4 regions of the Bacillus bruguierae genome follow, and region 1 is predicted to be linked to each of the others. Evidence: riboswitches for the same ligand, from Rfam matches in the RefSeq annotation. Region 1 holds a riboswitch; each other region holds the start of a gene.
What was found. A riboswitch is a leader RNA that binds a small molecule or an ion and turns the genes downstream of it on or off. The one in region 1 is predicted to bind thiamine pyrophosphate.
Positions count from the first base shown of each region.

Region 2: it holds a riboswitch for thiamine pyrophosphate, as region 1 does, so the genes downstream of both, thiM (hydroxyethylthiazole kinase) here and tenA (thiaminase II) in region 1, are expected to answer to the same signal.
Region 3: it holds a riboswitch for thiamine pyrophosphate, as region 1 does, so the genes downstream of both, thiC (phosphomethylpyrimidine synthase ThiC) here and tenA (thiaminase II) in region 1, are expected to answer to the same signal.
Region 4: it holds a riboswitch for thiamine pyrophosphate, as region 1 does, so the genes downstream of both, thiT (energy-coupled thiamine transporter ThiT) here and tenA (thiaminase II) in region 1, are expected to answer to the same signal.

Region 1 covers NZ_JBAWSX010000027.1:4,946-12,862, reverse strand. Annotated here, with positions in the region: gene thiD (bifunctional hydroxymethylpyrimidine kinase/phosphomethylpyrimidine kinase) at 1-710, opposite strand, end outside; gene WAZ07_RS25090 (thiazole biosynthesis adenylyltransferase ThiF) at 716-1,735, opposite strand; gene WAZ07_RS25085 (thiazole synthase) at 1,728-2,498, opposite strand; gene thiS (sulfur carrier protein ThiS) at 2,501-2,704, opposite strand; gene thiO (glycine oxidase ThiO) at 2,891-4,000, opposite strand; gene tenI (thiazole tautomerase TenI) at 3,984-4,613, opposite strand; gene tenA (thiaminase II) at 4,669-5,364, opposite strand; TPP riboswitch at 5,450-5,550, opposite strand; TPP riboswitch at 5,610-5,718, opposite strand; gene WAZ07_RS25060 (SH3 domain-containing protein) at 6,317-7,477, shown strand; gene WAZ07_RS25055 (hypothetical protein) at 7,484-7,837, shown strand.
Region 2 covers NZ_JBAWSX010000007.1:117,783-125,699, reverse strand. Annotated here, with positions in the region: gene WAZ07_RS13655 (YhgE/Pip domain-containing protein) at 74-2,725, shown strand; gene WAZ07_RS13650 (DNA topoisomerase III) at 2,870-5,059, opposite strand; TPP riboswitch at 5,530-5,639, shown strand; gene thiM (hydroxyethylthiazole kinase) at 5,711-6,520, shown strand; gene thiE (thiamine phosphate synthase) at 6,536-7,189, shown strand; gene WAZ07_RS13635 (anaerobic C4-dicarboxylate transporter) at 7,304-7,917, opposite strand, start outside.
Region 3 covers NZ_JBAWSX010000003.1:184,933-192,849, forward strand. Annotated here, with positions in the region: gene WAZ07_RS07570 (DUF2642 domain-containing protein) at 1-191, opposite strand, end outside; gene WAZ07_RS07575 (arsenic transporter) at 289-1,647, opposite strand; TPP riboswitch at 1,847-1,962, shown strand; gene thiC (phosphomethylpyrimidine synthase ThiC) at 2,210-3,970, shown strand; gene WAZ07_RS07585 (arsenic transporter) at 4,294-5,652, opposite strand; gene WAZ07_RS07590 (cytochrome d ubiquinol oxidase subunit II) at 6,114-7,133, opposite strand; gene WAZ07_RS07595 (cytochrome ubiquinol oxidase subunit I) at 7,126-7,917, opposite strand, start outside.
Region 4 covers NZ_JBAWSX010000012.1:85,967-93,883, forward strand. Annotated here, with positions in the region: gene WAZ07_RS18520 (helix-turn-helix transcriptional regulator) at 276-947, shown strand; gene thiT (energy-coupled thiamine transporter ThiT) at 1,118-1,687, opposite strand; TPP riboswitch at 1,774-1,875, opposite strand; gene WAZ07_RS18530 (FeoA family protein) at 2,080-2,307, shown strand; gene feoB (ferrous iron transport protein B) at 2,304-4,292, shown strand; gene WAZ07_RS18540 (FeoB-associated Cys-rich membrane protein) at 4,309-4,476, shown strand; partial or broken gene WAZ07_RS18545 (lipoprotein BA_5634 family protein) at 4,517-4,807, opposite strand; gene WAZ07_RS18550 (PspA/IM30 family protein) at 5,164-5,829, shown strand; gene WAZ07_RS18555 (DUF350 domain-containing protein) at 6,111-6,515, shown strand; gene WAZ07_RS18560 (DUF4178 domain-containing protein) at 6,538-7,044, shown strand; gene WAZ07_RS18565 (DUF4247 domain-containing protein) at 7,059-7,868, shown strand.

The sequences.
Region 1 (7,917 bases):
ACTGCATCTGCAATTTCGTAACCTTTCGCGAGTCCTGCTGTTACAGCTGCGGCAAACGTACAACCACTTCCGTGTGTTTGTATAGAAGCAATCCGTTTACTTCTATACTCTATAAACACATTTCCATCAAACAATAAGTCAATTACTTCATTTCCTTGGTAAGCTGCATGTCCGCCTTTCATAACGACAAACTTTGCACCTAAATCATGCAGCATCTTCGCCGCTTCTTTACTGTCTTCAATCGTATGAATCTTCATTCCTGTTAATACTTCTGCTTCAGGAACATTCGGCGTAATTACCGTTGCAAGCGGCAATAAATGTTCTTGTAATGCCAAAACAGCTTCTTGTTGTAATAACGATGCTCCGCCTTTGGCAATCATAACAGGGTCTAGTACAATATTATTCCATGAAAATGATTTAATATTTTCAGCTACGATTTTAATAATTTCACTACTAAATAACATCCCTAGTTTCACTGCATCTGGCGTTACATCCGTACCGATAGAATGTAACTGCTTTTCAATTCCTTCTACAGGAACAGGATACACCCCTTGTACGCCAAGCGTATTTTGAGCCGTAATTGCTGTAATAGCTGTCATACCGTACACACCGAGCTCTTGAAACGTTTTTAAATCTGCTTGAATCCCCGCACCGCCGCCGCTATCGGAGCCAGCAATCGTTAATGCTTTATTCACTTTCATTTCACTCACCCCTTTTAACCAAAATAACGATGATAAATCGTTTTTGCCTCCGCTATATCCTTTGTGCCATGCACAAGCACACGGCCATCTTGAAATACTACTAACCGTTTATTATCAACAGAAAACGATAATAAATACGGATTCACTGTTAAATCCGTTACACGGTTTTGCAGCAGATTTTTATACATAGACAAATGAATATGCTCTTTATGCGGCGAACGAATTTGTACTGTATTTCTACCGCATAAAACAACCGCCCTGGAAGTATTCTCCTTGCTTAAATACGGATAAACAGCTTCTTCTCCGCACGATAAGCAGTTCTTGTTTCGCAACTTTTGTACATTCATGCATGAATATTCATTTTTCCACACATCAAATGACACAAGCCCCTCACGAAGTGCCTCGTAATCTTCTACTAAAATCTTTAATGCTTCCGCAACTTGATGTGAGACAACAATAGATACAGCAGGCGAAATAATCCCCGCTGTATCACATGTCGCCCCCCCAAGCGGTATCGACTGCAATAAACAAGATAGGCACGGCGTCTTTCTTGGTAAAATCGTATAAGAAAGACCGTAACTCCCAACACACGCTCCGTAAATCCATGGAATAGAATGCTTTTGCGATATATCATTTACAATAAACCGTGTCTCAAAGTTATCTGTTGCATCAATAATGAGATTTACACCTGTGACAAGTTCTTCTAGTTCTTCTGCTGTTGCATCTTGCACATAAGTTTCTACAACTACATCACTATTAATGGCTTGTAAGCGCCGCTTAGCTGCCACTGCTTTTGGTAAATGATTTTCTACATCTGCCTCGCAGTATAACTGTTGGCGCTGCAGATTACTCCAGTCAATATAATCACGATCAACAATCGTCACTTTGCCAACTCCAGCGCGAACGAGCATTTCTGCATTTGCACTACCAAGCGCTCCCACGCCGATAATCAGTACATGTTTTTCTCTTATTTTGTTCTGCCCTTCTTCCCCAATTGGAGAGAACAACACTTGACGGGAATATCGGCTATTCAAGAACACTCATTCCTTCTAACGGGCTGCTCGCGGTCCCGCAGCGCTTACGTGCAATACGTCCTGCTTCAAAACCTAATCTTCCTGCCTGAATACTAAGCTTCATTGCTTCTGCCATTTTCACAGGATCTTTTGCCCCGGAAACAGCTGTATTTAATAACACGCCTTCTGCGCCTAATTCCATCGCAAATGCTGCGTCAGCTGGACTACCAATGCCCGCGTCAACAATAACGGGAACAGTTGCTTGCTGGATAATAAAGCTTAAATTTAACGGATTTACAATACCAAGACCAGAACCGATTGGTGATGCACCTGGCATAATTGCATGGACACCTAATTCTTGTAATTTACGTGCTAACACAACATCATCAGACGTATACGGCAAAACGATAAACCCTTCTTTTAATAGCATTTCTGATGCTTTTAACGTTTCAACTGGGTCTGGTAATAACGTTTTATCATCACCAATTACTTCTACTTTAATCATGTCGCATAAACCTGATGCTTTCGCTAATTTCGCAATGCGCACGGCTTCTTCTGCTGTTTTTGCTCCTGCTGTATTTGGAAGAAGGGTATACTTTGTTACATCAATTTTTTCTAGTAAATTGGGCTGCTCTGCATCAAAAATATCCATACGACGCACTGCAAATGTTAAAATTTCTGCTTCTGATACTTCAATCGCTTTCCTTTGCACATCAAAATCTGAAAATTTCCCTGTTCCTAATAATAATCTAGACTGAAAAGTAAATGGTCCAATCTTTAACATAATCAACCGCCTCCTACGAATGTTACAATCTCAATTTGATCTCCCTCAAAAACAGATGTATCTTGATGATCCTCTTTTTGTAAAATATCTTGATTGCGTTCTACTACAACAATTTTCGTCTCTAATCCTAAATGAATAAGCAAATCAGCCACTGTCTTAATATCACTTGACACATCAACTTGCCTTCCGTTCACTTTTAAATTCAAGCTTTCATCCCCTTACGAAAGATATAAATAACGGCTATGCAAAGCAAAACATGACCGCTACTTGCTTTCTCCCTTTGTTTAAACTTCGCATGTGGTAGGAAAAGGCCCTGACCGTTTCTATGCATGGCCAGACGCTCTCGTCCCCCCCAAAAAAGAATGGGTTTTAGATTATTTTTTAATTTCTATTTACATAGATTGTGAAAGCAACGAATCTAGTAAATCATTACTTTGCTTTCCATCTATAAGATCAGCCATATATTCTCCTGAAACTGGACTTAATAAAATTCCATTTCGATAATGGCCCGTACAAGCATATAAACCAGTAATGTCTGCATGTCTGCCGATATATGGCATACTATGATTCGATTGTGGACGTAATCCTGCCCATGCCCCGTCCCATTCTGCTTCCTTTAATGCTGGAAGAATCCGATACGCGCGCTCCAATATAGAAGTAATACTTTCTGGACGCACCGCCTTGTTATATGTATGAGATTTCATTGTTGCTCCAATGACATAGCGTCCACCGCGCTTCGGTGCGATATAAAATTGCTCTTGAAAAATAGGTACTTGTAATAATGGCTTACGGCTGCGCACTGCAACAACTTCACCTTTCACAGGATATGTTCCCCATTCACAATGAAAATATTTTAATAGTTTTGTACTCCACGAGCCTCCAGCAATTACTACATTTTCACATGCAATTGTGCCTTCTGTTGTATATAATCCTGTTACGCGATTATCTTTCATTTGAATATCAAATACTTCAGTTTCTTCATATATGTCCGTTCCAGATAGCGCAGCAGAGTGAGCGAATGCTTTCGTCAGCTCTGGGGCAATCACATGACCATCTTTTGGGTGGTAGACTGCTCCAATAATAGAAGTAGATAAATAGGGCTCTTTTTCCCGCAATTCTTCTCCTGAGATAAAATGAGACTCTTCTCCTGTTTGCTGCTGCCATTTCATAATATGAAGAAGCCGTATACTCTCTTCTTCATTTTGAGCGATGCGGTAAATTCCTTTTTCTTCATATCCAATATCAATTCCGGTTTTATCACGTAATAGACTTGCAAGTTTTGGAAACATCGCGCGGCTTTTCCTGCCTAACTCAAACAGCGGATCGTATTCATCCCATTCCGCCTGTACACCTAATAATCCGGCTGCTGCTTTAGAGGCTTCAGAAGCAATCTTTTGTTTTTCAATGATGGCAACTTTATAACCTCTTTCAGCAAGGAAATGTGCAACCGAACTTCCGATTACACCGCCGCCAACGATGGCAACATCATATATTTTTTTCATGATTTCTCGCCCACTTTCGTATCGTTTCCTTATATAACTTTGCCTGTTCATTCGGTTTTACGGCACTTAAAATTCCGGACATAATTGCAATGCCAGTAGCCCCAGTGCCGAGTACCTCTGCTGTATGATTAGGAGTAATCCCTCCAATAGCGGTAATTGGAATTGTTAAACGGTTTGCCATTTCCGTAATCCCTGCTAATCCTCTTGGCGGAACTCCCTTTTTGGAGTTTGTTTGAAACAAATGCCCATACAGAAGAGAATCTGCACCACTTTGAAAAGCAGATACAGCTTCTTCAAATGAATGCACGGAGTAACCAACATGTAAATAAGAAAATTTTTCTTTAACAAGCTTTACATCCACGCTGCGATGTCCAAGTTGGACACGTCTAATATTGAATAAAATTGCAATATCAATCCGATCATTGATGACAAGTTTAGAAGAAGGAAATCCCTTATATAAGAGCTTTTCCACACCTTCATATAACTCTTTCGTACTTTTCTCTCGCTCACGAATGTGCAAATAATCTATTTCACTTTCAATATCAGTTGCTATATGTGCTAACTCTTCAAATGACATACGACCATTTGATATAACGTGAAGCTCAGCTTTCATATCCATTCGCCTACTTTAAAATGTTTTCAAACAATTCGTTTGTCGAAAAGAAACGTTACGAAATTGTAGTATGTTCTTGCTCCTCAAAACCCCACATCTCCTTACGATATGCCATATCCCAAAATAAGTATTCAAACCGACTGGAATATAAGAAGATTTCTTCTAAACGATTTAGTTCTTCTTCTGTTTTCCCAATTGTAATTTCATTAAATAAATCAATTAACCATATACAAAGATCCCCATATTCTTCAGAGCTGTATCCTCGAATCCACTCGCCAAAAAATTCATGATCACGTGCTCCTGAAATAGCATTCAAACGCTTTCCAATCTCCCAATAACTCCACATACATGGAAGCAATGCTGCAATTAACTCAGCAAGTGTACCGTTTTGTGAGACGGACATCATATAGTTTGTATATGCTAGATTCATAGCAGACGGCTTTGCTAATTCCATGTCTTCAACAGAAATTCCTAAACGTTTTGCATATTGTTTATGAATCGTCATTTCCCCATTTAAAATGCCATCAATTTGTTTAGCAAACTTCGCCATCACTTTTGGATTTGTTGCTTTTACAACACCGATTGCATATAACTTTGCATAATCTAACAAATACAAATAATCTTGAACAATATAATGTTGAAATCTATCTTTCTCTAACGTTCCATCTCCCATACCTGTTACAAATGGATGATTATGACTTTTTTCCCAAACAGGTTGCACTTTTTCAAATAGTCTTTCACAAAATGTCATCTCAGTTTCCCCTTCCTGTATATATATTCCCAAATAAAAAACCACTTCTATATAAGAAGTGGCCACAGCAAACAAAAGAAAACCTCATTTGTTGTTTCCACTTCCCTACGCTAGCATCACCTAGATCAGGTCATAAGGGTTAAGGTTTTTACCTCTCTCAGCTTTTAAGCACCCCTAGTGGTGTTCTATAAAATTTTCAATAAAAAATCCCCGTTTCTATGCATAAAGAAACGGGGACGTTATTTATATCGTCCAAGTTGCTTCCCTACGCTAGCATCATCTAGATCAGGTTCAAGGGTCAAAGACTATAGGTCTTACTCTCAGCTAGCAACACTAGCTCCCCTAGCATTATATTCATTTAACATAGTCAGTATACCATCGCCATATCTCATCGGCAACTCTTTTCATTTATGAAGTGAAACTTCCGTCAGTGGGGGTTTTCTTCATCCCCCACCTATCTTCTTTGTTTCTCTCTGAATCTTGAGGTGGGGATCTTACTGCCCGTTAATGTGGGATAAAGTGAAACACTAATCGTTTAAACAAAATAAAACATTATAAAAACATATTGTAAGTTCAGAAAAAAACGAATTTCTTCTATCTATTTCCATAACAGCTATAAATCTGCTATCCTTTTATTATATAGCTTTATAATCTATATCCATTTAAATTTTCCGACATATAAGTCGCTACTATGCAGAATATAACATGACCGCTACTTGCTTTATCCTTTTGTCTTCTACCTTGCGTGTAGTAGGAAAAGGCCCTGACCGTTTCTATGCACGGCCAAATGCTCTCCCTAAAAAGAAAGGAGTGTTTATGTCAATTTTTTAACTTGTATATATAGAGAAAAAGCATTCATTTGTTTTTAATCAACGAATATATTACAAACTCAATATCTTTACATTATGATTTTAATCATAATAATTGATTACATAAGGAGGTCTATGAATATATGAATTTAAAAGTCGCAACAATAACAGCAACTACTGTAGCAGTTGCTTCTATGCTCCCCTCTATAGCAGAATCTAATATACATACCGTAACAGCAGAGCAAACATCAAAAACAAAAATTGGTTATGTAAAAACGAAAACATTACAAATGTACAATAGTCCTAATGGGACAGATTATGTTATTGACAGCATTACGCGTGGCACTCCCATTACAATTCTTGAAACAACAAATGAATGGTATAAAGTTCACGTTCACAATAAAACTGGCTATGTAAAAAAAGAAGCAATTTCTTTAACAAAACCACACGATAGTGGAAATCAATATATCGTAAATGCGGATGCAGTAAACGTTCGCTCTGAACCAAATACACAATCTGAAATTGTTACTGTATTACCAAATGGAAAATTTGTTACTGTTCAAGAAGAACAAGAGGGATGGTATAAAGTTATACAAAATGGAACAAGCGGCTATGTAAAGAAAGAATTTTTATCTAACGCCGATCAGCCATTAGTTAAAGGAATTACTGTGCAAGGTGGAAGTTCTTACTATGTTGCCACTCCGACATTAAAAGTACGTAGCGGAGCAGGAACAAATACAGCTATTATCGGTTCTTTAACCAATGGGACACAAATACAAGTCGTTGAAAATATGGGAACATGGTATAAAATTCGCTACGGATCAGGATATGGCTATGTCGCACAGCATTGTATAACACAAAGACAACAACAGCAGCAACCAAAACAGAAAGCTACACCATCTATTCCAGCTGTATTTAAATATCCTGCTCAAGGAAAAATCAGCTCGGAATTTGATATACGCTGGGGAGAAATGCACTATGGCGTAGATATTGCAGCAACAGGAAATGTTCCAATCCAAGCTGCAGCACCTGGAACTGTTGTTAAATCATATTATTCTACAAGCTATGGAAATGTTGTATTTGTTGCTCATCGTATAAACGGGAATTTATACACAACTGTATATGCTCACATGAAAAGTCGAGCTGTCAAAGCAGGAGATACAGTGGTAACAAGCCAATTGCTCGGTTATATGGGAAATACAGGACATTCGCATGGACAACACTTACATTTTGAATTACATAACGGGGAATGGAATTTTGAAAAAACAAATGCTGTAAATCCACTTCCTTTCTTAGTTAGGTAACGCATAATGGCACGTAATATTGCATTAATTATTGAGTGTTTCGCATTTTTCGGTTTAGTTTATTGCTTATTAATTTATAACACAAACATTGTATTTTTAAGCATTATTATTGCGTTTGTTGCTTGTGAAGTGATGATGGAAACATTCAAAATTCGACTAAAGCGACATATTTCACACATATATACCGCACTATTCATTATAAGTTCTTTATTAACAAGCATCATTTTTAATGGCTTACATGTCTCCGCAATGTTTCCAGTATTTTTTATGACTATTCTTCTGATAGTATCTCAGTATATATATGTTCCAAAACATCGTAAACAACAACAACATGAAGAAACATGGAAAGTGGGAAAATAATGCCACGATTCTTTGGGATTGATTTCTTTTTTCTTTACTATTAAATAAGGATTCCACATGATGTGGAATCCTTATTTATG
Region 2 (7,917 bases), on a different contig from region 1:
ACAATGTTATAATGGCGAAATGCATGTATGAATTTGGAAGAAAGGAAAAACATATAATTAGGTGATTAATAATATGAAACAAATATGGCGTATTTATACGACAGACATACGGAATGTAGCGAAACATTGGGCTGCAATTGTTATCATCATAGGGCTGACAATTTTACCATCGCTCTATGCGTGGTTTAATATTAAAGCCTCATGGGATCCTTATGGAAGTACGAAAGATGTTCCAATTGCGATATCTAATAAAGACAAAGGTGCAAATTTACGAGGGAAGGACATTAATATAGGGAAGGAAGTCGTAGATTCCCTAAAAAAGAATAAAAATCTCGGTTGGAAGTTCGTTGATGAGAAGGAAGCAATACATGGTGTGGAGCATGGTGAATATTACGCAAGTATCACTATTCCAAAAGATTTCTCAGAAAAAATTGCAACGGTATTGGATGATAATCCGCAAAAACCAGAGATTCAATATTATGTGAATGAAAAGGTAAATGCTATTGCACCAAAAATCACTTCAAAAGGTGCGTCTGGTATTGTTGAAGAAATAGGCAAAAACTTTGTCAAAACCGCAAATGGTGAGATTTTTAAAATTTTTAATGAACTTGGAATTGATTTAGAAACAAACTTACCAAGTATTGAAAAAGTAAAGGACCTCGTTTTCAAATTAGAAGCGCAGTTCCCAGAAATCAACAAAATTGTAGATACAGCATTAACAGATGCTGATAAAGCGCAAGGTCTTGTAACGACAGCGCAAGATACGATGCCGAAGATTGAAAGCATCATTCATGATAGCCAGCAATTGACGAAGGATTTAGATACGTTCTTTGCAAAAAATGATCAAACGTTGGAAGAGGCACCGGCAGCGGTCAAGAGAGACTTAGTGTATGCGAAAAAAGCTGCAGATAGTACAGCGCAGATTACGGATTATTTAAAAGATCCGTTGGCAAATGTAAACAAAGAAACGATTAAGGGTCAGATAAAAACCTTACAAAATATAGCAAATGGAGTAAAGGACGTTTCACAAAAGATTCCTGGTTATACAGATAAGGCAAGAGAAATTTTAAATAAAGCACCAACTGCGGAAGAACTCAAACCGATTGGTGAAGGAATAGAGCAATTATCTACAGGAGCTATTGACCAGATTGATTTAGCCATTAAATACTTACAGAATTCTAATCAACCTAATAAAGATGAAGGTGTGAAAAAATTAGAGGATCTTAAAATCACACTTAATAAAATCAATGATAAGGCAAAAGTAGTAACAAAAGTAGCAACAGAAGCAGCGAACGACCTCAATAAGAATAAGCCAGCCATTGAAGATTTATTAAATCAAGTCGATGGTTTAGCAAAAGATGTTGAAAAAGGCTCAAATAATTTTATTAACTTTACAAATGATTTGATGAATAAAGTTGATAATGGTATAAGCAGTAATATAAATCCAGAACCGGCAAAACAAGGACTATACGACGTTCAATCACAGCTTCAAAAGGGAATTAATCTGATTGACGGAAGTATTCCTATATTAAATGACGCAGATAAGCTTGCTGGCCATGCAGGAAAAACAACAAACATCCCTGAGACTGTAGCGAAATTAAATGATGCAAAAGGAAAAATGCAAGAGGGAATAGATTTAGCGAATACAGGCATTGATATGCTTAATAAAGGGCAACAACCTACAAAAGATCTTGTAGAAAGTTTAAATTCCTTATCTAAAGATGCATCAACAGCATTAGGTGATATATTAGCACGATATGACTCTGAAATCGTCCCAAATTTCAACGATGCAATTGCTAAAACGAAAAAAATAAATAAAGAAGCAGCGGATGTTTTAAACACAGCAAATGAAAAGCTGCCTGATGTGAAAAAATTGTTAGAGGATGCATCAAAAGGGTTAGCTCTTGGCAAAGAGGACGTAACGAAAGTAAAAGCGGAACTCCCTGAAGCTGAGAAGAAAATTAAAGAAATTGCTAATAAAATTCGCGAATTTGAATCACAAGAAGATTTAAAAGACATCATTCGTTTGTTAAAGCATGACGTAGAAAAACAAAGTGATTATTTCGCAAATCCGGTAAACTTAAAAGAGAATAAATTATTCCCAATTCCAAATTACGGTTCAGCGATGTCACCATTCTACACAGTGCTAGCGTTATGGGTAGGGGCACTACTGATGGTTTCATTATTAACAGTAGAAGTACATGAGGAAGATGCAGAGTATAAGAGCTATCACATTTACTTCGGACGCTTTTTAACATTCCTATCCGTTGGTCTGGCTCAGGCATTTATCGTAGCAATGGGAGATATATTCTTATTAGGAACTTATGTGGTTGATAAATTCTGGTTTGTCCTATTTAGCATGTTAATTGCTGGAGTATTCGTTTGTATTGTATACTCACTTGTTTCTGTATTTGGAAACATCGGTAAATCCATGGCAATCGTATTACTTGTATTACAAGTTGCTGGTTCAGGTGGAACATTCCCAATTCAAATGACGCCAAAATTCTTCCAAGCAATTTATCCATTCTTGCCATTCACATATGCAATTCGTATTATTCGTGAGGCAGTTGGCGGTATGCTTTGGGATATTGTATGGAAAGACCTTCTTGTATTGGGCATATGGGTCGGTATTATGCTCGTTATTGCATTGCTTCTGAAAAAACCAATTAATAAGTCCAGTGAAAGATTTGTGGAAAACGCAAAAGGAAGTAAATTGATTCATTAATAACAAAAGGTTTCTACCAATTTGGTAGGAACCTTTTTCTTTTTAGAGGAAGAGTATATCGAACGTTGTCGAAAGGGCTTTATCTTGTGTCGAATCGCCGATATATTAGTGGACATGGAAAAAGGAGTTGGTAAGCCAACTCCTTTAATCAAACTTCAATTTCTTTAATGCTTCTGCTAATGCATTATTCAGAGGTTCTTCCTGCTGTTGTTGCTGTTTCATGTATTTTTGAACGGCACGTTTATCTGCTTTGTTACCTGATTCTTTTTTACGACGTTCTTGGAATGTAGATAGTTTCTCACGGTAGCCGCATTTACATGTGAAGATTTGACCAGCACCTTCACCGCGTAGCTCTAATTTTTTCTTACATTGCGGGCAGCGTGCATTTGTCGTGCGGGATACATTTTTACGATGACCGCATTCACGATCTTGGCATACAAGCATTTTTCCTTTTTTACCGTTTACTTCTAGCATTGGTTTGCCGCAGTCTGGGCAAGTTTTTGTAGAAATGTTGTCGTGTTTATATTTTTTATTGCTTGATTTAATTTCGGAAACAATTTCTTTTGTGTAGTTTTTCATTTCTGAAATGAATACTTCTTTTTTCAATTTGCCTTTCGCAATCGCCTCAAGTTTTTGCTCCCACTCAGCAGTTAGTGTAGGAGATTTTAACTCTTCTGGAACTAAATCCAGTAACTGACGGCCTTTTGATGTAATGTGAATGTCTTTACCGCGTTTTTCAATTAAGAACGAATTGAACAATTTATCAATAATGTCAGCACGGGTCGCAACTGTACCTAGTCCGCCCGTTGATTTTAATGTGTCTGCAAGTTGTTTGTTTTGCGTACCCATATACTTTGTTGGGTTTTCCATTGCTGAAAGTAATGTCGCTTCATTAAAGCGTGCAGGTGGCTTTGTTTGACCTGACGTTCCTGCAATTAGTTTCACATTTAATGTATCGCCTTTTTCGATGCGAGGTAAAAGTTGTTCTTTTAAATCATCTACTGCATCGTCATCTTCAAAGCGATTTTCATAAACTTCTTTCCAGCCAGAATTCACAATTGTTTTGCCGCGTGCGACGAAGTTTTCATCACCGATCTTGGCACGTAACGTTAGTTGTTCATATTCGAAAGCAGGGAATAAAACTGCTAAGAAACGTTTAACAACTAAGTCGTAAATTTTGCGTTCTTTATCTGTGAATGCAGAGAAGTTTACATAGCTTTCTGTTGGAATGATGGCATGGTGATCACTTACTTTACTATCATCAACAAAAGATTTGGAAACTTTAATTGGTTTCGTTAAGACTTTATTAGCTAAAGAACGATACTCACCTACTCCGCAAGCTTTTAGACGTTCTGAAAGTGTTCCAACGATGTCAGATGAGATATAACGTGAATCTGTACGCGGATATGTTAATACTTTGTGCTGTTCGTACAGTTTCTGCATAATATTTAACGTTTCTTTTGCAGAATAGCCAAAAATTTTATTTGCATCACGTTGTAGCTCTGTTAAGTCATAAAGACCAGGAGCAAACGACTTCTTAGGTTTTTTTTCAATTTCCACTACAGTAGCATTTTGGTTTCCTAGTTTTTTCACAATCACATCAATTTTTTCTTTATCAAAGCTGCGGCTATTGCCTTTCGCATCTTGCCAAGTTAGTTTTAATCTATCTGTTGTTTGCGCTTCAATGCCGTAGTATGTTTGTGCTTTGAAGTTTTTAATTTCGTCCTCACGACTTGCGATGATCGCGACAGTAGGTGTTTGGACACGACCGCAGTTTAGTTGTGCATTGAACCTTGTAGTTAATGCACGTGTTGCGTTAAGACCGATATACCAATCTGCTTCCGAACGTGCAACAGCTGAAGCATATAAATTGTCGTATGCTTTACCAGGCTTCAAATTTGCAAAGCCGTCTTTGATTGCTTTATCGGTAACAGATGAAATCCAAAGACGTTTAATAGGTTTATTAACTCTAACTTTATCAATAATCCAACGAGCTACTAATTCACCTTCGCGTCCTGCGTCTGTAGCTACGATGATTTCATTTACATCATTTCGAGTCAGTTGACTTTTCACAGCATTAAATTGCTTGCCGGTTTGTTTAATCACTGTTAATTTTAAACGTTCCGGCAGCATTGGAAGATCTTCTAAATTCCACGTTTTATACTTTACATCATAACTTTCTGGATCTGCTAATGTAACGAGATGCCCTAAAGCCCACGTAACAATATATTTACTGCCTTCAAGGTAACCATTTCCCTTTTTATCGCACTTCAATACACGTGCAATATCACGTGCAACAGAAGGTTTCTCAGCAATTACAACACTTTTTGCCATATTTCAAACATCCTTTCAATTTCCGTAAGTTAACTATAGCATACATCCCTTTTAGATTCAGTTATTCCAAAGATTTGAATCAGTTGTTATTAAATATAAGCATTACATTTTGAATTAGTTTTAGAAATGACCTGCACTTGCTTTCTCCTTTTGTTTTAAAGGCAGAAAAAGGCCATGATCGCTTCTATACATAGCTAGTTGCTCTCATCCACTTAAAAAGAAAGGTGTTTTTATGTTTTTTCTTTATGTAAATTTCAGCAAAGAAAATAAAATATACCCAGCACTCGCTTTCTCCCTTTGTTTTAAACGTTGCTCGTGGCATGTATAGGCCATGACCGCTTCTATACATGGCCAGAAACTCTCGCCCACCTAAAAAAAGAGTTTTTTTATTTTTTTCAGTTTGTATTTACATAGTTAAGAAGAACTTGTTATTTCAATAGAATCGGAGTAGACTACGGAAGTAGATGAATAAGAAAACACATGGGGGTTTGCGGATGCAAACTGAGAGTACGGCTAATCCGTCGTTGACCATTTGAACCTGTTGGGTAATGCCAGCGTAGGGAGAGTGTGAACGCACATTATGAAGACACTTTGCATGCGCAAAAGTGTCTTTTTTGCTATATCTCCCGTTATAAAAAAGGAGAGATACATATGAAAATGAAAGAAATTGCACAAGTAATTGAAACAGTACGTGAAAGAAATCCGCTCGTCCATAATATTACAAATGTGGTGGTGACAAACTTTACTGCTAATGGATTACTAGCATTAGGGGCATCACCTGTGATGGCATATGCGAAAGAAGAAGTAGCTGAAATGGCAAGTATTGCGGGAGCGCTCGTTTTAAATATGGGAACACTTCGCCAAGAAGAAGTAGAGGCGATGCTTATTGCTGGAAAGTCAGCAAATATGCACAACGTACCAATTGTCTTTGATCCTGTCGGTGCCGGGGCAACTTCGTACCGAACAGAAGTGGCAAGGCATATTCCAAGTGAAGTAAAGCTAGCGATTATCCGTGGTAATGCCGCAGAAATAGCAAATGTGATTGATGAGAAATGGGAGATTAAAGGTGTTGATGCAGGGGGAGGAAATGGTGATGTTGTGTCAGTTGCGAAACAAGCAGCAGAGCAGCTAAATACAATTATTGTTATTACTGGAAAAGAAGACGTGATAACAGATGGGGAAAGAACTTTCATTCTTCGTAACGGTCATCCTATTTTAACAAAAGTAACAGGAACGGGTTGTTTGTTAACATCTGTTATCGGAGCATTTATCGCAGTTGAAAAAGATTATGTAAAAGCAGCAGTTGCGGCGGTAACATTTTACGGTGTAGCGGCAGAAATTGTCGCAAGTAAAACAGTTGAACAAGGGCCGGGAAGTTTCCAAATTGAACTTTTGAATCAGTTAGCAAATGTTACTGCAGAAGACGTTGAACAGTATGGGAATGTTGAAGAAGTTCGTTAAGGAGGGGTGAGAGAAATGGCACGTATCGATAAACAACACATGTCTGAATTACTACAAGTGTATTTTATTATGGGCAGTAACAATTGCCGCAAAGACCCATTACAAGTTATGAAAGAAGCACTGGATGGCGGAGTTACACTTTTTCAGTATCGTGAAAAAGGTGACGGAGCGTTAACAGGGGAAAACCGATATGCATTTGCAAGACAGTTGCAATCTTTGTGCAAAGAATACAATGTTCCATTTATCGTAAATGATGATGTGGAGTTAGCACTAGCGTTAGATGCCGATGGTGTTCATGTTGGACAAGATGATGAAAATATTCAGAGCGTACGCGGGAAAATGGGGGATAAAATCATTGGTGTATCCGCTCATACAATAGAAGAAGCTTGTTTTGCGATTGAAAATGGTGCGGATTATTTAGGAGTAGGACCGATTTTTCAAACAAACACGAAAAAAGATGCAAAAGCAGTACAAGGAACGGCAGGATTACGTGTTTTTCGTGAAAGTGGTATTGAAATTCCGATTGTCGGTATTGGTGGTATTACAACCTACAATGCTGCTTCTGTCGTGGAAGCGGGGGCAGATGGTGTTTCCGTGATTTCAGCGATAAGTTTAGCAGATTCTCCTTATGAGAGTACGAAAAAATTAGCGGAATTAGTAAACAAATAGTGAGTTAATAGATGAAAAGAACGATTTCTTATGTGTAGAAATCGTTGAATAGATATTTAAACAAACGTTTGATTAAAAAGAGCTAGCCCCTTATAAAGGCTAGCTCTTTCGTAATTAAAACATCAGTGAAACAAGAAGCATTCCAATTCCAATTGATGTAATTGTTGCAACAAGACCTGGGATCATAAAGCTATGATTTAACACATATTTACCGATACGCGTTGTACCTGTACGGTCAAAGTTAATTGCCGCAACAATTGTTCCGTAGTTTGGAATAAAGAAATATCCGTTTACAGCTGGGAACATCGCAATTAATAGTGCAGGTGAAATGCCAAGTGTTAATCCAAGTGGTATTAACGCACGTACCGTTGCAGCTTGGCTATATAACAAGATTGATAGCACGAATAGTGCAATTGCAAATAACCATGGTGCACTTGTTACGAGGTCTTGAATAGAACCTTGAATCATTTGTAAGTTACCATTAAAGAACGTATCCCCCATCCATGCGATACCGAAAATCGCAACAACTGCTGTTGCTCCTGCTTTAAAGACGTTACCAGACACGATGCTTTCTACATTTGGTTTACAAAAAATAATAATAAGTGCTGCAATTGTTAGCATAACCATTTCAATGGTGTTTGGCATAGAAAGACGTACAAGTTTTCCGTCTATCATCCAACTAGGACGTAACGCTTCAAAAGACCCAAGAAGAACAACTAGAACCGTTG
Region 3 (7,917 bases), on a different contig from region 1:
TTATCAAATTGTAATGAGTCAATTATCGGAGTTAAGTGTTGAATGTGTAAACTAGAGATATACATGTATTTTTCTCCATCGTACAATACAATAATATCTGATCCTTTATCAATCATAATTCCTTCAAATGGAAGGTTTCCAGACAGCGTTACTTGCACGGGTTGATTGATATATTTTTGTAAATGAAGCATAGTAATCTCCCTTCTTGTAATTACATACGTTTTTTCTTCTAACTTTTAAGCTGCGAAGATAAAGTGAAACTTCCGTCAGTGGGGGTCTTACTGCCCGTTAATGCAGGATAAATGTAACCCAATAATATAAGCAAAATAGCGTGAAAATGACAGTTGGCGGAATGACGAGGAATGTGGCTTTCATATACGTGCCCCAGGTGATATTTACTTTTCCTTTCCTTGTAATAAACATCCACATTAAAGTTGCTAATGTACCGATTGGCAGTAGTAGTGAACCCATGTCACTACCGATGATATTTGCAAGATAAATCGTTTTCAATGTAATAGGATCTAGCCCCATTTCGGTAAGAGTGATTGTACCAATCATTAAGGCAGGATGGTTATTAAAAATGTTAGAGAGGACAGAGATTAAGCCTCCCATAATAAAGTTTGCATGAAATAAACTACTGGTGATGAGTGGATGAAGTTTTGTAACGAGCAGTTCAGTTAAACCGATGTTATGAAGTCCGTATACAATTACGTACATAGAAAATGCGAAAACTAACACATACCAAGGTGTTTTTTTAATCATATCAATCGGTGGGATGCGCAGTTTGTACCATCTCCAACCGAGTAAAATAATAGAGCCAATGACTGCTGTGATGGCGATGGAAAATTGAAAGTATGATGCGATAAACAAGCTGATACGAACGCATAGAACAAATAATAGAATTCTAAACATAAATCGTGTTCGCTTCCGATTTTCAGCTACCTCGGATCGTGGTTGCAAAGGATGAAAGGATTTTTTTACGAAATTTTCATCTAAATGTATCGGTAAGACCGGGAGTGTTTTTGGTAATTTTTTCTGATAGGTGAGGAATAATAGGGACGCCATAAAGAGGAGACCTAAAGTGGCAGGTACAAACATCATTGCTGTATGCATGTATAAATCCATATGAACAATTTTTAAGGCGATTAAATTTACAATATTGCTTACGCCAATCGGTACACTTGAGGCAGTAGCAATGAGCGCACCGCTTACTAAGTAAGGTGTTTTTTGATTATGTGTAAGTCGTAAATGGTGTAACAAAAGCAGTAAAATGGGAGTTGTAATTAAGATGCTACCATCGTTATTGAAGAATAATGTCATGAGAAAGCATAGAAGATTTGTATACCAAAACAGACGAATACCAGAGTTTTTTGCTTTTTTCGCAAGTTGAACGGCACACCAGTGAAAAAAGCCAAAACTCTCTAGTACGATTGCCATGACAATGGTAGCCATAATTGTTATGGCAGCGTCAATAATTTTTGAGCTAATATCACCTAAGTCGGTAAAAGAAACGGCACCGCTTAAAATGACAATCATTGCTCCAACTGTTGCTGGAATCGCTTCATTCATTCCTTTTGGTCGCGAAAAGATGATAAGCATAGTTACGAGAAAAGTGAGTATGGTTATAGTAGATTGTAGGTTTAGCAACTCTTTCACCCCCGTTCTTAAAGCGAAATGTCCGTACAAGACGTATGTCCTACACCAACTTATATTATATATGTATGAAGTGTGGATTCGGCTTGTACTAAGTGAAATAACTATTTTTTGAGTGAAAAAGAAAAAATGTAAATACCTTTGCATTTGTTAGACAATGATGTATGATAGGAGCGTAGTAAAAATTTAATCAGTGATAAACTAGGGGTGCCCAAGAGAGCTGGGCTGAGAGAGAAGCGTGTTGAAGCTTCTTAACCCTTTGGACCTGATCTGGTTCGTACCAGCGGAGGGAAGTTGTCGGCTTTACATAACAATGTCTTATGTTGCCAGGTCCTATTCTTTATTATGGGCCTGGCTTTTTTATTTGGGCATTGCTAGCCGCTAGTTCTCGTCCTTGTCGTAAGAAAGGTGGAGCCGACTGTTTAGACCCGTCGGCTAAGGTTCTTTCGCACAGAAAGCGCTTTTTGTTTTCTCGTGCGGAAGGTTCTTAGACGGAAGGGGTTAGGAGGCGAAACTGGATCTAAAGAAAAGCGAAGACACAGGGGAGGAAAAAATGATGAAACAATCTGTTTCAGCTGAGCAAATTGAGTTGAAGTCAAGTTTACCAGGAAGCAAGAAAGTATATGTAGAAGGTACGCGTGAAGGCATGAAAGTACCAATGCGTGAGATTGCACAAAGCGATACAAATGGTGTGCCAAACCCGGCTATTCGTGTATATGATACGAGCGGTCCTTATACAGATCCGAATTACAAAGTGGAGTTAGAAAAGGGATTGCAGGCGCCGCGCCGCTCATGGATTGTGGAACGAGGAGATGTAGAGGAGTATGAAGGTCGTGAAGTGAAGCCGGAAGATGATGGGGTGAAAGCAGCGTCTACACATACGCCTGTATTCCCGCAAATGGGACGGAAGCCACTCCGTGCAAAAGACGGGGCAAATGTTACGCAAATGCATTATGCGCGTAAAGGGATCATCACACCGGAGATGGAATATGTAGCAATTCGCGAAGGTATGGAGCCGGAGTTTGTGCGGAAGGAAATCGCTGAAGGCCGCGCTATTTTACCAGCAAATATTAATCACCCAGAAGCAGAACCAATGATTATTGGCCGTAACTTCCATGTGAAAGTAAATGCGAATATTGGGAACTCAGCTGTTTCATCATCTATCGCTGAAGAAGTTGAGAAGATGACGTGGGCAACGCGCTGGGGTGCTGATACAATTATGGACCTTTCTACCGGGAAAAATATTCATACGACGCGTGAATGGATTATACGAAATGCTCCTGTACCAGTTGGAACAGTGCCAATTTATCAAGCGCTTGAAAAGGTAAACGGAATTGCCGAAGATTTAACGTGGGAAGTATACCGTGATACGCTAATTGAACAAGCAGAGCAAGGAGTAGACTACTTTACAATTCATGCTGGTGTACTGCTTCGTTACATTCCGCTTACAGCAAAGCGTGTAACAGGAATTGTATCACGCGGCGGTTCGATTATGGCGCAGTGGTGTTTATACCATCATCAAGAAAACTTTTTATATACACACTTTGAAGAAATTTGTGAAATTATGAAGAAGTATGATGTTTCCTTCTCTTTAGGAGATGGATTGCGCCCTGGTTCAATTGCGGATGCAAACGACGAAGCTCAATTTTCTGAGCTTGAAACATTAGGGGAACTTACGAAAATTGCTTGGAAGCATGATGTTCAGGTGATGATTGAAGGGCCAGGACATGTACCGATGCATTTAATTAAAGAGAATATGGATAAAGAACTCGACATTTGTCACGGTGCACCGTTTTATACGCTTGGACCGTTAACGACAGACATTGCACCTGGTTATGATCATATTACTTCGGCAATTGGTGCAGCGATGATTGGCTGGTTCGGTACAGCCATGCTTTGCTATGTAACACCGAAAGAACATCTTGGCCTGCCAAACAAAGATGATGTTCGTGAAGGTGTTATTACGTATAAAATTGCCGCGCATGCTGCTGACCTTGCAAAAGGTCATAAAACAGCACATCAGCGCGATGACGCTCTTTCAAAAGCGCGCTTTGAATTCCGTTGGCGTGATCAATTTAATTTATCATTAGACCCTGAGCGTGCAATGGAATACCATGATGAAACATTGCCAGCAGAAGGAGCAAAGACAGCGCATTTCTGCTCTATGTGTGGTCCAAAGTTTTGCAGTATGAGAATTTCGCATGATATTCGTGAGTATACGAAGGAGAATGATTTAGAAACAACAGAAGCAATTGAGAAAGGTATGAAAGAAAAAGCAGAAGAGTTTAAAGAAGCAGGTAGTCAGTTATATAGATGAGTAGAAAGACTGAAATGAAAAACCTGAAGTATATAAATGCAAATTGAAAAACCGACATAAAGATCCCTTTTTTAGGGGTGGGCGAGAGCGTCTGGCTATGCATAGAAGCGGTCAGTGCCTTATTCTGCCCCGTGCGATATAAAACAAAGGTAGAAGGCAAGTGGAGAGCCTGCTTTGTTTTGTGTGCTAGGGTTTTAAATAGATTTATGTAGAAAGTGCCTTTCTGAACACCTTTTCAATCTATGATCACGTGTACCTAACCTAATATAGATAATCATCCCCCTGCTGAGCGAGAGCAGGGGGATTTTGTTTCGTTTGATAAGTTAACGAGCAAAGACGAGCTGTACCCAGTAGAATAAGAGAAAGAGGGTTACGATTGTGGTGAGTGGAATGACAATTAAGGAGACGTTCAAGTAATCTTTCCATTTTATTTTAATTTTATTTTGCTTTAGGATATGCATCCAAATAAGAGATGCAAGTGTACCGATTGGTAATAACAATGATCCTATGTCGCTACCAATGATGTTTGCAAGGTAGATTGTTTTGAGGGTAATAGGATCTAATCCCATTTTTGTTAAGGTAATGGTTCCAATCATTAGGGCAGGATGGTTGTTAAAAATGTTTGATAGAATTGAAACGAGTCCGCCCATGATAAAACTTGCGTATAATAAACTTTGATTCACAATCGGTTCGCATACTTGCACAAGCCAAGTTGTTAATCCAGCGTTATGGAGTCCGTAAATAATAACGTACATGGAAAAAGCAAAAACGAGAATGTGCCACGGTGTCTTTTTTAATATATCGACTGGATTTGTTCGTAAATAATACCATCTCCATAGGAGCAGAACGAGAGAGCCGATTACGGCAACAATTTCAATCGGAACTGCAAAGAATGAGGCAACGAAAAGGAGACAGCGCATAAGAAAGACAAACAGTAACACTTTTAACATAAATTTGGAGCGTTTGCTTTTTGTATCAATAGAATCTGTCCCTTTTAATGGGTGAAACTGTTTTGTGAAAAAGACTTCTTCAATGTCATAAGCGGATGTTGGTAGTTTTTTTGGTAATTTCTTTTTCACAACCATATACATGAGCCATGACATAAAGAGGAGCCCTAACGTTGCAGGTACAAACATCATCGCTGTGTGCATATAGAGTGTCATATGAACGATATTTAGTGCAATTAAATTTACAATATTACTAACGCCAATTGGAGCACTAGAAGCAGTTGCAATTAATGCGCCGCTTAATAAATATGGAATTTGTTGATGTGGTTTTAATTGGAGGTTTTTCAGAAGCAAAATTAAAATTGGTGTTGTTATTAAAATACTACCATCGTTATTAAACAACAATGTCATGAGAAAACAGAGTAATTGAATGTACCAATATAGACGACGCCCGGAGCCTTTTGCTAAGTTTGCGAGCCTGGCCGCTGCCCAGTGGAAGAAACCAAAACTTTCTAATATAACAGCCATAACAATTGTGGCCAGAATGGTAATAGAGGCGCCGCCAATTTTACCAATGATATCTGCAATGTCACTGCGTGATACGAGCCCGGTAATAATGATAATCCCCGCTCCAACTGCAGCTGGCCATGCCTCATTTAATCCTCTTGGCCGCCAGAAGATGATGAGCATGGTGAGGAGAAAAACGAAAACCGTAATCCAAATTTCAATACCCATAGCTAGCCTACCCTTCTTGATTCTTTAGTTTGAACAAGGGGATTTCAACTTGTCCGAGACTTTCTACTTAATTATATTCAAATTGTTAAAAGAAGGCTTGAGGCATTACACTAACTATTGTAAATATGGGCGTTTGATACTTTAGGGAAAAGACATAGCATATAGGGAATATTGAATGAAAATAGGCGCATATCCAGTATGTGCCTATTAGGTATTTATAAGAGAAAAGTTGCTACGTGCATCTACCTAATTTTCTTTTGGTAGGTAAATGTGGAGAGAAATATGCTACTTATTTCGTGGTAGATGATGTTTGACTAAGTATTTTTATTATATAACCGACAAAAAACTCTTTTTTTAGGCGGGCGGGAGCGAGTGGAAGTTTCACTTTATATTTTGTTGAAACGCCGATATATCACAAATAACGTCGATATATCGGCAGCCTCTGTAGTGAACCGTTCGTTTCACTTTAAAAATGATCGATCTTTCAAGAATAAGTTCCAGAAGAAGATGAATCCTGGTAATAAAATTGCGATCCCGATTGCATAGAGGACGAGCAGTGCATAAAACGTTTCTGTCGTTGTAAAACTTGTGAACACGGTCACTTCTGGGTAAATAATATACGGAAGATGTGCAACGCCGTAAGCATAGCTTGCAAATCCATACTGGGCAACAACAGAAAGAACAGCGATACGCGGCCAGCCTAGTATTCCTTGTTTTTTGTTCGTCCACCAAAGTGAGGAATAGCCAATGATAAAAAAGATAATTGAGATTGTAAACCATAGGAACTGTTTAATTAAACCATCCATGAGCCAATGTGTTTCCGGTTCCATTACGACAAGTGCGATGATAGCGGTGACAAGCGTGGCAGGGCCGAGTAAGATGGCATTTCTTCGATAGAGACGATATGTATCTTGAGATCCTTGTTCGCTAGCAAAGTCAGCGAGAAAGAGTGCTGATAAAAAGAGTTCGGATGTTAAGCCAAAGAGCATGTACCAATATACGACCGGGCTTGATAATAACTTCCCATATAGTAGCGTTTCTTTCCCGTTAGCAGTCGTAATGAAAGCTCCTTCTGTTACAGGGAGAACTGTAATTAAGAGAGCTGGAATTAATAGACCTGTAATGCCTGAAATCGTGCGCAGTACACGCTCGTACTTTGGCACAGAGTAAGCGAACACCATAAAGGTACTGCGAATGGTAACGAGAATGAGAATTAAGGTAACAGGTACAAACATTGCTGTTGCAAGTGTAAATGCAGCCTTTGGAAAGAAGCCGAGAAACGCGACAACGACAAAGACTAGAAATGTATTCGTAACTTCCCACGTTGGAGACAAGTAGCGATTCGCAAGTTTTCCAGCAAGTGTTGGATGCTTTGCGTATACCATCCCCCAAAAGCCAGCTCCGAAATCAATTGAGCCTAAAATACTGTATACAAAAATGACAGCCCAGAGAATGATAATAGCGATACTTGCTTCATGCATGTGAATCCCCCCTGTTCGTTTGTAAGTCGGCCTTTAATGGATGACGTTTAAAGAATGTTCGTAATACGAAAATAGTTAAAGCACCAAGTGCAATATAAAGGATGACAAATACGATGAATAATGGTCCGACGAAATCGGCGCGCGTGGCAGCATCTGTCGTCCGTTGAAAACCGTAAATCGTCCAAGGCTGCCGGCCGCTGCAGCTGAAAATCCAGCCAAATTCAATGCCAAGAAGCATAATCGGACCGCAAGCCGCAATGGCCCAAAGCATCCATTTTGGCAATTGTCCTCCTTTTTTTCGGTAAATGAAGTACCAATATCCAAGTGCAATTGCAGCGACGGCGAATGTAAATGTAGCCGCTCCGACCATTAAATCAAAGAATAGATGTGTGTAAAAAGGCGGCCACGTTTCTTGTGGAAATTCATTTAATCCTTTTACAACTGTATTTGGAGACAGACCGACTAACATACTGAGCAGGTTTGGAAATTCAATTGCGTATTTTAATTTGTTTGTTTCTGGATCGAGAATGCCTCCAACGGCTAGCGGTGCATGTGACTGTGTCTGAAATAATGCTTCTGCTGCTGCTAATTTCTCCGGTGAGTGCTCATGCAAGGCAATCGCAGATTCATGTCCAGAAAGCCACATAATTGCGCCTGTAATAAATGTGACGATTAAACCTAAATATAATCCTTTTTTATGATAGGTAATCTCCTGTGCACTTTTATTTCGTTTTAATAATTTAAACCCGGCAATCGAAGCGATGACAGCAGCTCCTGTTGCATA
Region 4 (7,917 bases), on a different contig from region 1:
AAAATTATCATTGATATAATAATTTTTTATTGATAAATTTGTACTATAGACAGGAAAAATAAAGAAAAATTGGGAATAATTCATCTTGTTATCTTCAAGGAAGGATTGTGTAGTAATATAGTAATGGTTAAAGTTTTTAAGCCAGCTTTCTTTATGTCTTTTTAATAGATATAGGAGGTTATGTTTTTTGTGTTGTATACTATAAAAGGAAGAAAGCAAAGTGTTGATACGAAATTTTATACTTTCTTCTTATCTTAAAAAGAGGTGCGATATCAATGGGAAATAAAGAAAAGTTAAAGCGGTATATTCCTCTTGTTCATTTCATTGCAGAAGTAATTGGAGAAAATTGTGAAGTTGTTTTGCATGATGTTACGAATCCAGACGAATCTATAATAGAAGCTGTGAACGGACACCTTAGTGGAAGAAAAGTTGGTGGCCATTTAACAGATTTAGCTTTAAAGTTTATACAAGAAAAGAAATATATAGATAGACATTTTATTTCCAATTACAAAGGAAACTCAAAAAATAATCAAACGTTTCGTTCGTCAAGTTATTTTATTAAAGATGAAAACGACAGCATAATTGGAATGCTGTGTGTAAACATTGATATTAGTAATATGATAAAAGCAAGAGACTGGTTAGACGGTATAATTATGAGTAATACTAGCATGAATGAAGAGGAAGAGAAGGTTCATCCTAATCTTGAATTAGACCTTTCTGAGAACTTAGAAGAAAATCTGGATAGTCTTCTTTCATCACTTATTACAGGAGTTTTATTAGAATGCAAAGTTCCGCCTGAGAGAATGTCTCCTGATGAAAAAATGGAAGTGATAAAAAAACTTAATGATAAAGGGGTATTTTTACTTAAAGGCGGCGTAAGTGAAGTAGCTAAGCATTTAAAAGCATCAGAAGCAACTATCTATCGGTATTTAAACAAGGTAAAGTAAATGTGCCATTTACTTTACCTTGTTTTGTCCTATTAAGCGATCTAACTTAAAAAGGCTAAAATCAGCAGGGCTTATTATGCAAATTTATACCTCTTATTTAATTAGGGTTTTATAAAATACAATAACATTATAAGGTAAATCGATAGTTTGTATTGCTCTTTTTTCTAGGCTTAAGCGCGTTTCGTAAATAAGCGCGGTGCTGTTGTAAATAAAGCGACAAGTAAAGCCGCACATAATGCGAAAGAACCAATCATTGTAATACCGTTAAAGATAAAGGAATATAAAACAGCCGATTGTCCTTTTGGTGCATATTGTCCAAAGAAAATAAAGCCGGCAATGAAGTGCCAAAAATAACGAGCTAGGCTGCCAATAAACGCAGCGATAATGACATACATGATTGCTTTTGCTTTTTGTTTATTGACAATTGCTTGTTGAATTGGTGCATGAAATAAGCCGGCAAAACCAATAAAAGCAAAGGCGACGAAGTACTCAATAAACGCTTGCACCGGCGTAAAAATAGATGCATCCGCTGCGACAATTTGTAATAATCCCCAAACGAGACCACTTAAGAAACTTGCTTTAAATCCCCAACGGTAAGCAATAATAAAAATTGGAATCATAGCAAATGAGATAGAACCGCCTGTTGGAAGTTTAATAGAGAGCGGCAAAATGTCGATGACTAATGCAAATGCTGCGAGAATCGCTGCCTCTATCATTGCTTGTAAATTTGTGTTACGCATGTGAAAATCCCCCTACATCCAAGTTACAAAAGAAGAATCATGATCATAGGGGGATGAAGATATACAAATTGTAAAACACTACTTATGTATATACGTCTGCACAATTCCTACGTTAGCATTAACTAACAGGTTCAAAGGGTCGGAACAAAATGTTCCCTCTCAGCAACGCGGCTCCCCCTGTGACAACGAGATTCTTAGATTGTTAGTTTCATTGTAATGAAGTTAGAAAAGAATGGCAAACAAATTGTACATAACTTTGTTTCGTAACATAAAAACGCTGGAATTGTACGAAAATAGTAATAAATTCACATAGAATTGTATAGTCTTTACCAAAAAAAACATGATATAATTTTTTTGATAATAATTATCGTTATCTTTTGGGGGAATAATTTATGAACTTAGTTGATATGAGTATAGATGAAAAAGTACGTGTAAAAGATTTACAATCTCTTGATACATTATTAAAACGCCGCTTGGCTTCATTTGGATTTTCTGAAGGGTGTGAGCTTTGTGTAAAACAAAAGGCAATGTTTAATGGTCCGTGTACATTAGAATGTCGTGGGCAATTAATTTCTATTCGTCATTGTGATGCGAAAATGATAAAGGTGGAATTAGCGTGAACAAGGTTGCTTTACTAGGAAATCCGAATACGGGAAAAACATCATTGTTTAATGCGCTTACCGGTTCTTATGAATATGTTGGAAACTGGAGCGGAGTAACGGTAGAAAAAAAGGTTGGTAAGTTAAAAGGTAAGCAAGGAATGTTAATAGACTTACCAGGTATATACGATTTAAATCCTGTATCCCGTGATGAAGGGGTTGTTACGCAATTTTTATTAACAGAAGAATTTCACCATATGTTAAATATTGTAGACTCCTCTCAATTTGAACGTAATATGCATTTAACATTGCAATTATTAGAGTTTGGAAAACCACTTTCTATCGGTTTAAATATGATTGATGTGGCAAAACAACGCGGGATTACGATTGATGTCAAGAAGTTAGCTGAAATATTAGGTGTAACAGTTATTCCTGTTATAGCAAGAAGTGGGAAAGGTTGCGAGGAATTATTAGCTACTCTTCATGAAAGCGATAAGGCGGAGCAGAAACCGTTTATTCTTTCATACGGTAAAGCGGTAGAGACAGGAATCCAGCGAGTTATGGATAAATTGCAGCAGGAAAATGATGAGCATGCAAGGTGGCTTGCGCTGCAATTTTTAGGAAATAACGAAGTGGTAGAGAAAGAACTCGCCAAGTCGCATGTATATAATGAACTTGTAGCAATTCGCTCTGCATTAGAAGCAGAATTAGATGTTACGCTAGAGCAGCACATATACGGAGTACGTGCAGCGTATATTGAAAAGCTGAAAACAAGTGTGATTCGTCAAGAAAAAGAAGGAAGCATTCCTTTTTCGGAAAGAATTGATAAATTAATTACGCATAAAATTTTGGGACTTCCGATCTTTTTAGGAATCATGTTTTTAATTTTTCAGGTTACGTTTTCGTGGATTGGAACACCTTTATCTGATCAATTTGATGCATTTGTCGGCGGTCCATTTACGGATTGGGTAACAGCAGGACTTACGAATATTGGTGCGTCTGATTTCATTCGAGCACTCATTACAGATGGAATCATTGCAGGTGTTGGTGCGGTATTAGTATTCGTTCCGCAAATTTTCGCATTGTTCTTCTTCATTTCATTGCTAGAAGATTCCGGATATATGGCGCGTATTGCCGTTGTAATGGATCGTATTATGGAGTTTTTTGGACTAAACGGAAAAGCGTTTATTCCTATGATTATCGGTTTTGGCTGTAATGTACCAGGCGTTATGGCAGCGAGAACGATTGAACAGGAAAAAGAGAGGCTGCTTACGATTTTAGTGACACCGTTTATGTCATGTTCAGCCCGTTTACCTGTATATGCATTATTTGCAGGGGTCTTTTTCCCACATAGTCAAGCGATTGTTGTATTTTCTTTATATCTTATTGGTATTATCCTTGCATTACTTGTTACAAAAATTATGTCTGTTACAGTTTTAAAAGAAGAGAAGTCTATTTTTGTAATTGAACTTCCACCTTACCGTGTGCCGCAAGCAAAAACGTTATGGCGCAGTACGTGGGAAAAAGGAAAAGGATTTGTACGCAAGGCAGGTACATTTATCTTTGGTGGTTCTGTTGTGATTTGGTTATTAAACTATGCTGGGCCATCTGGGTTCGGTGTAGATATGGGTGATAGTTTCTTAGCAATGATTGGCGGATTATTTGCTCCAATTCTTGCACCGCTTGGTTTTGGAACATGGCAAGCAGCTGCATCTCTGTTAACAGGATTTTTAGCAAAAGAAGTTGTTGTTTCTACAATGGCAATTATTTATTCTGTGAAAGAAGATGTATTAGGAAACGTAATCGGTACGCATTTTACAACATTATCAGCATATGCGTTTATGTTCTTCATTTTATTATACGTACCATGTTTAGCAACAGTTGCGGTTATTCGCCGCGAAACAGGATCTGTAAAGTGGACGATTTTCTCTGTTGTGTATCCGCTTGTTGTTGCATACGTATTAACACTAGTTATATACCAAGTTGGATCCATGCTCGGATTCTAAAAGGAGATGTATCATAATGATAGTCAATATCGTAATTGGAGCTGTCATTTTTGGATATGCAGGATATACGTTAATTAACTTTGTAAAGAGAAGTAAAAAAGGGAAATGTGCAGCATGTTCCTTAAATAAATCGTGCCAGTCAAAAACTTGTATTCCTGATATGGAGCAAGTCGTGAATAAGTAGAAAAAAAGCTTTGCGAATTTCGCAAAGCTTTTTTTGGGGATTACTTTTTGATCTTAACAAGTTGTACAGCTTCTGTTTCTTTAGTAGTATCTTGGATTTTATCTTTAGGGTCCTTATCAAATTTCAGTACACCTACAGATTTCTCTTCACCATTTACTTTTCCATATGCAGCATCATCAACGATTGCAAACATATCTGCATAAGAACGAGCGTCACCGATGATTGTGTTGCCTTCATATTTTAATTTCGTTCCATCAATTGTCGCATTTTCTACTGTTTCTTTTGCAAATAATACACCTTGATCCGCTGTTACAGTTGGTAATTTATCAAGTGTTTATGTTTTAACCTCAGCTTTTGATTTCATTTTATAAGAATAATGTTCTTCAAACTATCGACTTAGCTTACATTAAGATTACAATGATGTAATTTAGTGAAAAGAGTTTAAAATGTGATAAAAGGGAGAGGATTTGGAGGAAATCAAAAGTAAGTGTATAGTATGTAGAAATGTTGTAATGGGAATGTCATATTATTGCTTGTATATTTAAAAAACAAGATGTAAGTGCATTTTATTTTTGATATAATGTACACATAGGTTTAAAGTGTGAATATTCTTACTGTAAAGGAAGATTTTTGGGTTTTCCAAGTACTGAATTTGAAATATGAAGCAATTTATTAGGAGGAATTAGAATGTCTGTATTTAAGCGCTTAAGAGATTTAACGATGTCAAATGTGTATGCATTAATTGAAAAAGCAGAAGATCCAGTTAAAATGACAGATCAGTATTTACGTGATATGCAAGAGGATGTACAAGAAGCGGAGAAAAGCGTAGCAGCACAAATTGCGCTTGAGAAAAAGTTTAAATTATTGTTTGAAGAGCAAGAAGCACTTGTAAAGAAACGTGAAGAACAAGCGCATATGGCTGTTCAAGCAAATAACATTGATCTTGCACGTCGTGCTTTAGAAGAAAAACAAAATGCAGAACAAAAAATGAATGAATATAAAGCAAGCTATGAGCAAAATAAAGCGGCTGCTGATAATCTTCGTGCGAAATTAGAGGAAATGCGTAAGCAATTAACAGAGTTAAGAAATAAACGTGAAACGCTTGTAGCGCGTGTGAACGCAGCAAAAGCACAAAAGAATATTAATCAGGCAATGTCTGGTTTTGATGCGAATACAGCAAAAGCAGGTTTAAGCCGTATGGAAGAAAAAGCTCTTCAATTAGAAGCTGAAGCAGAAGCGAGCGGAGAAATTTATAAAAAAGAAAAGTCATTAGATGAAGAATTTGCGAGTTTAAACAAAAACTCAGCTGTAGATGATGAATTAGCTCGTATTATGAAGCAGTATGAAAAATAATCTATATAAATACAAGTTGAAAAACTGACATAAAAAAAGCTTTCCTTTTAAGGCGGACGAGAGCAACTGCCCGTGCGTAGAAGCGGTCAGGGCCTTTTCCTGCCACGTGTAAAGTTTAAAACAAAAGGAAAAGGCAAGAGCAGGTCATGCTGTATGCTGCATAGCAGCGATGTATGTGTGAGGAATTTACAATGGATTTATAGAAAATAGGCAAGAGAACCGACATGTCATAGAAGGAAATCATGTCGGTTTTCTATTATTTTTTCAGAGGTGGTTTTTTAATGACAGGGATGAATATTTTAGCCATGCTTGTATGGACAGGCGCAAGCGCTATTCTTTTATTTCTATTGATGTGGATTGATTCATTTTTTACTAAATATAAAGATTTAGAAGAAATTAAAAAAGGGAATATGGCGGTTACGACACGCTTTGCTATGAAGTTGTTTGCACAAGGGTATATTTTATCGCAATCGATTACGAAATCAAACGATTTATGGCAAGCTTTACTTGCATCAGCAGTATCTTTTGTAATTTTATTATTTGTAGAAATGTTTGTTGAACTTATTTTGCGAAAAACAGTTCATTTAGATTTAGATGAGGGGACGAAGCAAGGATATGTGGCGCATGCTCTCTTAGCTGGTTCGTTACATATTGTCGGTGCCCTTATTTTAGCAGCATGTCTATAACGAGAAAAGGATGGGTAGGTCAATGAGCTTATTTAAACGTATTAAAAATATAATAAAAAGTCCGGAACCTGCTAAACCTGAGAAAACGGTACTCACGTTAGCACCTGGTGACATGATTGAAGTTTCATTAGTAATGTATGAAGTGATTGGAAAAACAAGCATGCACTCTCGAAATGAAATTGTTTTAACATTGCGAGATGGGAGAACCATTCGGTATTTAAAAATTGAAAATCGCGAAAACACTTATTATAAGCTGTATGCACCTATTGATGGACGGTTAGATTCTATCAATGAGGTTCCAACGACAATTGAAATGGACGATATAGGATATCATATGGAAGAGCAATATAATGGGCGTGTTGTTGTCATGGGGAAAACACCATTTGCAGCATCTGATGAACAATACGTATGGGAGTTCCAATCTGATAATCGAAAGCTGCTTCGTATTGAGTGGCAAGATGGACGTACAATGATGTATGAGGGAGAATCGATTCTTTCAGCTGATGTACAAATTATAAGAGCAACGTAAGGGGGGACGTAATCATGTCAAACCGATTGTTTTCCATGATTAAATCGTTTGCAATCCCTATACTTGCCATTGTTATGTTACTTGTAATTGCAGGTTTTGCCTTATCGGGATGCCAAAATGGAAAGTCGATTCAAGACCGTTACCCGTTAGAATCAGTTGCGAAAGACGGTAAGCAAGAATCTTATGTGTATCGAGCTGCTAATCAGACAGTTCCTCAAGTTGCAAAAGAATTAATGAATGAACAGGAACCAAAACAAGCGTCTAAAGAAGACGAAAATCAAATGTTCCTTGTGTATTCTGACAAAATTTATAATCTTCAAAAGGATAAAGAGAAACCGTCGGATACATTAATTGAAATCAGTAATAAAGAATTTGTTCGTCAAAATTATCAACCATCTTTCTTACAAGGGTATCTGTTAGCGAGTATACTAGACGATATATTTGATTCGCGGAAATCGTATCACGGAGATTACCGCGGGTATACAGATAGACAAAATCATAAACCGGTTATTACGCAACGACCACCGACAAAAGAAGAGAAGAAAACACCGCCGCCAATTACAAAGCAAGGTAAAGGCTCTATTATTAAAAGAAGTGATAAAGTAGAACAAAAACCATCTGTAGGTGATACGGGAAGTATTACGGAAAAAGGCACTCAGACTGTTCCGCCTTCTACGGAGAATAAAGGGAAAATTATAAAATCACCAGGTGGTTCTAGTGAATCCGATGTGCAGCCGAAATCATCGATAAAAAGCCCACCGAAAAATACATCACCTCCGAAAACAAAAGTTGGCGGTTCGGGGAAAGTTACGAAAAGAAGGTAAAGAAAAAAGCGCAAGAAGCATACCATTGCTTCTTGCGCTTTTCTTATGT